DNA from 3 places in the Micromonospora nigra genome. Region 1 is predicted to be linked to each of the others. Evidence: riboswitches for the same ligand, from Rfam matches in the RefSeq annotation. Region 1 holds a riboswitch; each other region holds the start of a gene.
The links. Region 1 has a riboswitch for cyclic di-AMP ahead of GA0070616_RS14975 (coiled-coil domain-containing protein). Riboswitches for the same ligand answer to the same signal wherever they lie in the genome.

Region 2: it holds a riboswitch for cyclic di-AMP, as region 1 does, so the genes downstream of both, GA0070616_RS13060 (C40 family peptidase) here and GA0070616_RS14975 (coiled-coil domain-containing protein) in region 1, are expected to answer to the same signal.
Region 3: it holds a riboswitch for cyclic di-AMP, as region 1 does, so the genes downstream of both, GA0070616_RS22105 (C39 family peptidase) here and GA0070616_RS14975 (coiled-coil domain-containing protein) in region 1, are expected to answer to the same signal.

Annotation. Positions count from the first base shown of each region.
Region 1 is NZ_FMHT01000003.1:3,479,465-3,482,729, reverse strand. It holds gene GA0070616_RS14980 (YibE/F family protein) at 298-1,644, shown strand; cyclic di-AMP (ydaO/yuaA leader) riboswitch at 1,811-1,941, shown strand; gene GA0070616_RS14975 (coiled-coil domain-containing protein) at 1,946-2,959, shown strand; gene GA0070616_RS14970 (carbonic anhydrase) at 3,033-3,265, opposite strand, start outside.
Region 2 is NZ_FMHT01000003.1:3,082,792-3,086,056, forward strand. It holds gene GA0070616_RS13055 (C40 family peptidase) at 1-1,004, shown strand, start outside; cyclic di-AMP (ydaO/yuaA leader) riboswitch at 1,176-1,313, shown strand; gene GA0070616_RS13060 (C40 family peptidase) at 1,326-2,366, shown strand; gene dcd (dCTP deaminase) at 2,455-3,033, opposite strand; gene GA0070616_RS13070 (pyridoxamine 5'-phosphate oxidase family protein) at 3,112-3,265, shown strand, end outside.
Region 3 is NZ_FMHT01000003.1:5,035,731-5,038,995, reverse strand. It holds gene GA0070616_RS22110 (CDP-glycerol glycerophosphotransferase family protein) at 1-38, shown strand, start outside; gene GA0070616_RS22105 (C39 family peptidase) at 233-1,093, opposite strand; cyclic di-AMP (ydaO/yuaA leader) riboswitch at 1,318-1,458, opposite strand; gene GA0070616_RS22100 (hypothetical protein) at 1,744-2,496, opposite strand; gene GA0070616_RS22095 (hypothetical protein) at 2,703-3,176, opposite strand.

The DNA.
Region 1 (3,265 bases):
GGGCCCCGGCGCGTCGCCACCGCGTGCCTCGCCACCTGCGGTCCGATAGCGGGGTGGCTACCATTCGCAGCGATGGCCCGCCGAGACCACACCAGTGCGGCCCGCGTACGCCGCCGGCCCCCCAGCCCGCCGACGGCCGTCGGCGGCGGCTCCCGGCCACCCCCTCCCGTCGCGGCGCGTGGTCACATCGTCACGGCCGGAGAGTCCCGGTCGGCCGCCACGGCCCCGTTCCGGTCGTGCTGAACCGGAACGGCCCGCCGACACGTACTCCGCTCTGAACTCGTTGGGAGACACCGCATGGGCGCCGACCACAGCCGTCACGCCCCGCCGACCCCGCCCGGGGTGCGGCGGGTACTCGTCGCGACGGTGCTCCCCCTCGTTGTCGCCACCCTGGTCGCCGCCCTGGTGCTGTGGCCCCGCGACGCCCCCCGACCCGACCCGGGGCAGGACGCGCCACGCCACCACGGCACGGTCACCCGGGTGGTCACCGAGCCCTGCCCGCCGACCCCGGAGTCCCCGGAGGGCACCCCGGCGGGCAGCCAGGGGCCGTGCGGCACGGTCACGGTGCGGGTGGACGACGGCCCCGACGCCGGACAGCAGGTCGAGACATCGATCCCGACCGGGCCCGGCGCTCCCCGGGTCGAGGTGGGCGACGAGATCGTCCTGGTCACGCTGACCGATCCGGCCGACCCGACGGTGAGCAGCTACCACATCGCCGCACACCAGCGCGGCACCCCGCTGATCTGGCTCGGGGTGCTGTTCGCCGCCGCGATCGTGGCCTTCGGGCGGTGGCGCGGCCTGGCCGCACTGGCCGGACTGGCGGCCAGCTTCGCCATCCTGCTCACCTTCGTGCTGCCCGCGATCAGCGCCGGCCAGTCGCCGCTGCTGGTCGCCGTCGTCGGCGCCGCACTGATCATGTTCGTGGTGCTCTACCTGACCCACGGCGTGTCGGGGCAGACCTCCGTGGCGGTACTGGGGACACTGGCGAGCCTGGTGCTGACCGGGCTGCTCGGCCTCGCCGCCACGGCGGCCACCCACCTCACCGGGTTCGGCACCGAGGACGCCACGACGCTGTCCTTCTTCCAGGCCGACGTCGACCTGCACGGCCTGCTGCTGGCCGGCATCATCATCGGCTCGCTGGGCGTGCTCGACGACGTCACGGTGACCCAGGCCGCCACGGTGAGCGAACTGGCCCACGCCAACCCCGGCTACTCCCGGCGCCAGCTCTACCAGGCCGCGACGCGGGTCGGGCGGGCCCACGTCGCCTCGGTGGTCAACACCATCGTGCTGGCGTACGCGGGCGCCTCGCTGCCGCTGCTGCTCCTGCTCACCGCGGACTCCCGCGCGGTGGGCCAGATCCTGACCAGCGAGTTCCTGGCGCAGGAGATCGTACGCAGCACCGTGGCGACGCTCGGGCTGATCGCCGCCGTTCCCCTGACGACGGCCCTGGCCGCCGTGGTCACCCGGGCGGGCCGGGACCGGGCCGCCACCGACGAGGCACCGCCCTCTCCCGAGGTTCCCCGGCCGGGCACGGGCCGGGCCGAGGCGCTGCGGGCGCTCAGCGCCCCACGCGGCACCCCCACGTCCACCGCCACCCGATCCGGGTGGCCCGATCCGGACAGGAGCACGGACACCGCATGGTGACACTCCTCAGCGTGACCGTCCCGACGGGTGAGGCTGATAACCACGTCACTGGTCACCCACCGCGATTACGAAATGACGCATTTAGTCGGCATCGGGACGTAGATCCCTCGGGGGACCGTCCGGTAACCTCGCTGCCGGTCACCGCCGAAGGCGCACTCCGGCGCCTGCGGTGCCACCGCCCAATCGCCGCGAGGCGAGCCGGGGAACCAGGTACGTGGGGTGAATCCGCGCCAGCGGTAGGGGCCGCTTCCGTCCCGAACCCGTCAGCTAACCCGGTCGGCGGTCGATGGAAGGGATCACAGTGACGGCACCCCTACGCCGCTGGTTGACGCCTGTGGTGGCCGTGTTCGCCGCCTTCGCCGTCTTCGCCGGCCCTCTCCCGGCGTCGGCCGAGCCCACCCCTCCCAAGCCCCAGCAGCACGACGACGACCCGCCGATGCTCAACGAGCTGATCGAGGCGACGAACCGGGACTTCAGCAAGGCCAAGAGCAGGCTGGAGAAGTCCAAGAAGCGCCAGCTGGAGTTCGCCCTGGAGGTGAGCCGCGCGCAGGCCGACCTGGACGCGCTGGCCCCGCAGGTGAGGGAGATCGCCGCGCAGTCGTACCGGACGGGCCGGGTCGGCGCGGTGGCCATGCTGCTGCAGAGCACCGCCCCCGACTCGTTCGTCGAGCGGGCCTCCGCCCTCGACGAGCTGAACCTGGTCAACGCCAAGCGGCTGGCGCGGGTCAACGAGGCCAGGAACCGGGCGGAGCAGGCCAAGCTGGCCCTCGACGCCGAGGTTCGCGAGCAGCAGAAGCTGACCAACGAGATCGCCCGCAAGAAGCGCGACGCGGAGAAGTCACTGAATCTGGTGGGTGGCTACAGCGTCACGGGCGGCAAGGTCGACGCCACCTCGCCGGTCGCCGCCGTCGCACCGGGGCGCAGCGCGGACGGCGACTGGCGGGCCGAGTCGTGCAGCAAGAACGACCCCACCACCTCGGGCTGCATCACCCCGCGCACCCTGCACATGTACAACGAGGTGCGGAAGGCCGGTTTCAAGCGGTTCGTCGGCTGCTACCGCCCCGGTGGCCCGTGGGAGCACCCGAAGGGCCGGGCCTGCGACTGGTCGTTGCAGAACAGCGGCTTCCGGCCCTGGTACAACGACGACACCCGGATCTACGGCAACAACCTGGCGGCCTTCCTGGTGCGCAACGCCGACCGGCTGGGCGTCTACTACGTGATCTGGAACCGGCAGATCTGGTTCCCGGCGACCGGCTGGTCGTCGTACAGCGGGCCGTCGAACCACACCGACCACGTGCACGTGTCACTGCTCTGAGCACGGCGCGCAGACCCGGCGAGGGCCGCCCCACCGACCGGTGGGGCGGCCCTCGATCCGTGTCGGGGTCGGCTCAGGCGACCGCGCCGGCCGGCTCGACCGCGAGGTCGACCGGTTCGCCCGCGACGGCGCGTACCTCGCCGGCCGCCAGCCGGTACGACATGCCGACCACGGCGCAACGGCCGGCGGTCACCTCGGCGGCGAGCACGGCGGACGCGCCCAGCATCGCCTCGACGGTCTGCGCGATGTGGATGTCGACGATCCCGTCCAGGTCCGTCACGCCCTGCGCCTGCGCCCGGTGCAGGC
Region 2 (3,265 bases), 400 kb from region 1:
CAGCCGTGCCCCCTCATCGTCGTGGCCCGAAGCGGAACACCCGACCGGGTGGCCTGCGCCGCGCCGCCCGTGCGCTGCTCGTCCTCGCCGCCGCCGTCGCTGTCGGCGCTGGCGTGCTCGCCGCGCCCGCTCACGCCGAACCCACGGTCGACGAGATCGAGGCGCAGATCGACAAGGAGTGGCGCAAGCTCGAACCGACCATCGAGCAGTACAACAAGGTGCGCTCGGAGCTGAGGGTCAACCGCAAGAAGGCGGCCGACCTGGAGAAGAAGATCGAGCCCCTGGCCCTGGAGGCCGAACTGGCGATGAACCGGGTGGGCAGCCTCGCCTCCCGCTACTACGTCAACGGGCCCTCGCAGGAGATCAGCGCACTGCTGCTCAACGCCAACCCGGACACCCTCGGCGAGCAGATGGCGCTGCTCGACCGCCTGGCGGCGCAGGAGCGCCGGCAGATCGACGAGGTGGTGCGCGTCCGGCAGAAGTACGACGACCGCAAGCGCAGCCTCGACGCCCTCATCGCTTCCCAGACCAAGCAGCAGACGGAGCTGGCCGCGAAGCGCAAGCAGATCGAGGCCGACGTCAAGCGCCTGGAGGCGTCGCTGCCGAAGACCACGGTCAAGACGACGAACTGCCCCACCATCAACGGGGTGGTCAGCGAGGCGGCCAGGATCGCGATCCGGACGGCCTGCGCGCAGATCGGCAAGCCGTACGTCTTCGGCACCACCGGCCCGAACACCTTCGACTGCTCCGGCCTGACCCAGTACGCCTACAAGGCGGCCGGCATCTACCTCACCCACTTCACCGGGGCACAGTGGAACGAGGGCAAGGCCATCTCCCGGGCCGACGCCCGCCCCGGTGACCTCGTCTTCTTCTTCAGCGACCTGCACCATGTCGGGCTCTACCTGGGCAACAACCAGATGGTGCACGCCGCGCGGGCCGGCAAGCCGGTGAACGTCTCCAGCATCACCACCATGCCCCTGGCGGGTTTTCGCCGACCCGGCTGACCCGTCACGCAGTGCCGCCCGAAGACCCCCGGTCAAGCGTCCGGGGGTCTTCGCTTCTGTCGGCTATCAGCACGGAGTGTCATCGCGTGAATCCGTTGCGCATCGCCGGTGGTCGTCCCTAACGTGGTCCTCCGTCGGGCCGGTGACCGACCATCCGGCCGGGATGGCGACGGTCCGACACCGCCGAGTCGCTTCCGAGCGAGCCGGGGACCCAGGTTCCCCGGGGTGAATCCGCAGCCGTTGCGGTAGGGCGCCCCCTTCCCGCCCGAACCCGTCAGCTAACCCGGTAGGCGGTCTGAGGAAGAAGGAGTACGGAGCCCGGTGGCACACCATGCCCCGCGGCCACCGTTGACCCGGCCGGCGATCGCCGGCCCGATGACGGCTGCGCCGCGCCCACGCTGGTACCGCTGCACCACCGCACTCGCCGCCCTGCTCGGCGTCGCCGTCGTCCTGACGGCAGGCGCCACCGGGGCCCAGGCCGACCCCACTGTCGCCGACATCGAGCGCCAGATCGACGAGGACTGGAACCGGCTCGAACCCGTCATCGAGAAACACAACGCGACCCGTCAGGACCTCGCCGACCGGCGTCGGGAGGCCGACGACCTGGCCGCCCGCATCGCCCCGCTCCAGCAGCGGGTGGACGAGGCCATGAACCGGGTCGGGCAGCTCGCCGTCCGGGCGTACAAGGGTGAGACCGTCAGCGCCGTGAACGCCCTGCTGGGCGGCCGGTCACCCGCCGAGCTGATCGAACAGCTCGGCCTGCTCGACCGGTACGCCCACCACCAGCAGTCCGACGTCCGGCAGGCCGCCGAGCTGCGCGACGAGCTGGCTGCCGCCAAGGCACCGCTCGACGACGTGATCGCCCAGCTCACCCGCGCCGAGGCGCAGCTGGCGGAACGCAAGCGGCAGATCAACGCAGAGATCGACCGGTTGCAGCGACTGCGGCTGCGCGCGTACGGCAGGGGTGGCGGCGGGCCGCTGCGGCCGGCACCCTGCCCGGCCACCTACCCGGGCGGCCCCGCGGGGGCGGCGGTGTCGTTCGCGTGTGCCCAGATCGGCAAGCCGTACGTGTGGGGGGCCGAGGGACCGCACGCGTTCGACTGCTCGGGGCTGATGCTCGCGGCCTGGGCGAGGGCCGGGGTGTCGCTGCCGCACAACGCCGCGCGGCAGCGACGGGTCACCGCGTCGGTCCGGCGCGGCGAGCTGCGACCGGGCGATCTCGTCTTCTACTACGCCGACCTGCACCACGTCGGCATGTACGTGGGCGGGGGCTGGGTGGTGCACGCCTCCCGCGCCGGGGTGCCGGTGAAGATGAAGAAGCTGAACGACGGCCCGATCCACAGTTTCGGACGACCGGGCTGACGCCGGCCGCGTACCAGAGGACAGGCCCGCGCCGCCGACGGCGCGGGCCGGTCGGCCGCTCGCGGGGCGTGCGTCGGCCGACGGCGGGTCAGCGGGTCGGCCAGGCGCGCCAGTTCTGCCAGGCGCGGCTCGGCGTGGGGCCGCGCTGACCCTGGTAGCGCGAGCCGTAGACCGCCGAGCCGTAGGGGTGTTCGGCGGGCGAGGAGAGCCGGAAGATGCAGAGCTGGCCGATCTTCATGCCCGGCCAGAGGGTGATCGGCAGGTTGGCCACGTTGGACAGTTCCAGCGTCACGTGGCCGGAGAAGCCGGGGTCGATGAAGCCGGCCGTGGAGTGGGTGAGCAGGCCGAGCCGGCCCAGCGAGCTCTTGCCTTCCAGCCGCCCGGCGAGCTGCTCGCCGAGCGAGATGACCTCCAGGGTGGAGGCGAGCACGAACTCGCCCGGGTGCAGCACGAACGGTTCGCCCTCGGGGACCTCGATCGCCGACGTCAGGTCGTCCTGCCGGGTCGCCGGGTCGATGTGCGTGTAGAGGTGGTTGTTGAAGACCCGGAACAGCCGGTCCAGTCGGACGTCGATGCTGGACGGCTGCACCAGGGTGGGCTCGAACGGCTCCAGCGCGAGGGTGCCCGCCTTGATCTCGGAGACCAGGTCCCGGTCGGAGAGCAGCATCGGAACACCATAGCGAGCGGTGTGCGTGACCTGCGTGTCGGACTAGGTCTTCGTACACGTGTTCGATAGGATGTCGGCATGGCTTCCTGGTCCGAGTTCTCCGCTGACGAGCCCCGACTCGCCGAGGGGATCCGCCTTCTCATGCAGCAGTACGGGCCGGGTTTCGGCTACCTGGCCACCGTCCGTGCCGACGGTGGGCCGCGCGTCCACCCGGTCTCGCCGGTGATCACCG
Region 3 (3,265 bases), 1.6 Mb from region 1:
CCGGGCGACCCGCGGCCCCCCTGTCCCCCACCGCCTGACGCTGTCCCTCCTTGGCCCGGCAGCCCCCGCGACCTGACGCGTTGTCACCGCGGCGCCCACGACCTGACGCGCTGTCCCCGCGGCGCCCGCGACCTGACGCGCTGTCCCGGCCCGATGGGGGCCGCGACCGGGCGGGACACGACGGCGGGCGCCGGCCCCTCGCGGAGCCGGCGCCCGTGACGTCGTTCGGCGGTCAGGCGGAGTAGCCGCGGGTGGCCGCCCAGTGCGCCAGGTCGATGGTGGTCAGCCAGTACGACGGGGCCGCCGGGTCCGCCGAGTCGGCGATCTTCACCAGCCGCCCCTCGTCGGAGTAGCCGATCACCGCGACGTAGTGGCCGCCCGGGAACGAGTGCCAGCCGCCGTCGGTGTCGGTGGCGGTGCCGGCGACGTTCACCACGACGCCCCGGCCGCCGGTGATGGCCTTGACGACGTCGGCCTGGAGCCGGTCCATCTGCTCCGCGGTGGCCGCACCGCCGGGAATCGTACGGGTCCGGTACGGGCCGCCCTTGACGACGGCGTTGAGCACCCGGGTGGTGTCCTCGGCCGAGTTCGTGCCGGCCTGGGTGGTGCCGAGCTGGACTGCCAGCTCGTTCTGGGTACGGGCGATGCCGGCGGCGCTCAGCGCGTGCCGTACGGCGGCCGGACCGCAGTTGTAGAACGTGTTCTGGGTCTCGTGGTCGTAGTCCAGGCTCTTGGCGGCCGGGGGCTTCGGTTTCCGGGTGACGTCCGGTTCGGCGGTGGCCTTGCGGGCCTTCGGCGACGGTGCCGGCGTGGTCGCGGCGCTGCTCGGCGCGGCCGTCGACGCCGAGCTGCCCGGCTCGGCCGCTGGGGTGGCACTGCCCGCCGGGACGGTCGGCTCGGCGGGGCTGGCCTGGGCGCGGGAGGCGAGGGTGTCGCCGCGTACCTCGGCTGCGACGGCCGGTGCCTCGTCGGCGGTCGCCAGTGCGGCGCCGGTGCCGGTGGCCAGCATGAGCGCGGCGGCGGCACCGGCGACGACCTGGTGGGGACGCTCGGTGACGAGCCGACGGAGTTGACGCTTGACGTGGTGCTTCACAGGGGGTTCCTCCACGGGTTCGGGGCGAGTGCCGCCGTCACCGGCCAGGCGGGGACGCCGCGCGGACGAGGTCCGCACGGTCAGGTGCACTCGGGGATTCGCCCGGGGTGCCGGGCGGGGGCGGTGGCCGGGATCAGCCCGCCGACGAGTCGACGGGTGGGGGCACCGCGGTGCCGTGGAGGCGGGGGAACAATGCGGGGGCGTGATGGTGCTGCACGGGTTGGAACTCCTTCCGCAGCCGCCGACCGGGTTAGCTGACGGATTCGGGCGGGAAGATCGCCCTACCGCGGCCGTGGCTCGCGGATTCACCCCAGTGGTGCAGTGGGTCCCCGGTTCGTGTTTCCACGATTGAGCGGGTCGGTGCGGCGTCGCCATCTGCGATCGGTTACCGCACCGGACGCGCCGACCCTACTGGCCGGGTTCGGACCCTGCCAACCCCTGCTGAGCTGCGTAAACATCTTTCCGGCCGGCAATTTTCCGGACATTGGCGCACTGCCGGTGCTCGATGGGGCCAGACCCGGTGACGGCACCAGAGGGCGACATCCGGAACGGTCGCCGGAAAGGGTGCGCAATCCCCGGGCGCGATGTGCCGGAACGAGCCCGGAATCCGTTTCGCCGCCACGTGACCGGGCTCACCGGATTCCGGTCGGTCAGCCCACCCCGGCCGGCCGCCAGCGGGCCGCCGCAACGGGACGGCGTTGCGCCCCGGGAACCCGCACGGCCGGCACCGGGGCGGGCCGCAGCCGAACGGCCGCGGCGTACGCCTCCGTGGTCAGGGCGCGGGCCGCGTCGACGGCGACCTCCGCGGCGCGCCACGCCGCCCGCTCACGCTCCGCCGCGCTCCGGTACGCCGCCGACAGGTGGTCGCGCACGGCGCGGGCGAGGACGACCTCCTGCTCGGCGGGGTGCCGGCGCGGGTCCCAGCCGGCCCGCCGCCCGAACACGTCGCTGAGCTGGCTGGCTGACAGGTCCCCGCGCCAGTGGGCGGCCATCGCGGCGTGGTGCAGCCACCGCTCCCGGGCGGCGTACTCGGCGGGGGTGTGCGGGGTCCTCGGGGTGGGCAGCGCGGTGGTCCCGGCGAGGCGCCGGGCGGCGGTCTCCGCCCGGTCGTAGGCCCGCCAGGCCCGGTCCAGGTCCTCCTGGGCGGCCCGCCAGGCGTCGCGCCGTCGACGGGCGGTCCGGGCCGCCCCGGCAGCGGCGACGGCCACCTCTCCGGCGTACCGGCGCAGGTCTGCGGCCTCCTGTGCCGCCTCGTCGGCGCCGGCGGTCGGCTCGGCCGGTGTGGTGGCTTCGGGGCGGGCGACCAGGGCGGTGAGCACGCCCAGCGCGACGACGAGCAGGGCCGACCAGATGGCGGCGGCCTGCGGCACCTCGATCAGGAACTGGTAGAGCACGGTCTCCATGGCGATACCTCACGGACGGGTGGTGCGGGTGACGACGGCGACGCCCCCGGCCCGGCGGCGCCGGTGGGCTCGGCCGGGTGGGTGCGGGTGAGGTGCGACGGAACGCGGCGGTCAGGCGGCCCCGGAGGCGGGTGACCGAGGTCGGACGGCCGGGGGTCAGGCAGCCCGGGGGGTCAGGCCGCCCCGAAGGTCAGGCGACCCGAAGGTCAGGCTGCCCGGGGTCGGGTCAGACCGACCGGCGGGGCGCGCGGACCGGGGACCGGCGGACCCGCCCCGGCGGGCGGCGCGTCGACCCGACCGGCGAGCGCCGCACCGGCGCCGGCGGGCCGCATCGCGGCGGGGGTGGGCGGTACGGGGCCGGCGGTCAGCCCGTCGTGCGAGTCGGCCGGGCAGACGTCGGACGGGCAGACGTCGGACGGGCAGACGTCGGACGGGCAGACGCCGAACGGAAGCGCCGGCACGACGGGCGAGTCGAGCCCTCCGGGAGCAGCCTCCCGGAGGGCGGGCAGGGGCCCGTCGACCGGGGGCCGGATCTCGACCGGGGCGGGATGACCGGCGGCCCCGGAGGGCAGCACCCCGATGCCGAGGGTGCAGGTGGCGGCGACGGCGAAACCGGCCAGCAGCCGCACGGCCCAGCGCGTCACCCACCACAGGGGAACGCGCAGAGCGACAGGCAGCACACGGCAACGCTACCGCCGACACCGCCAACGCGCACCGCCACCGGGCGTGTCGGCGGTGTCGATCGTGGACCGGCCGGCGTGGACGGTCG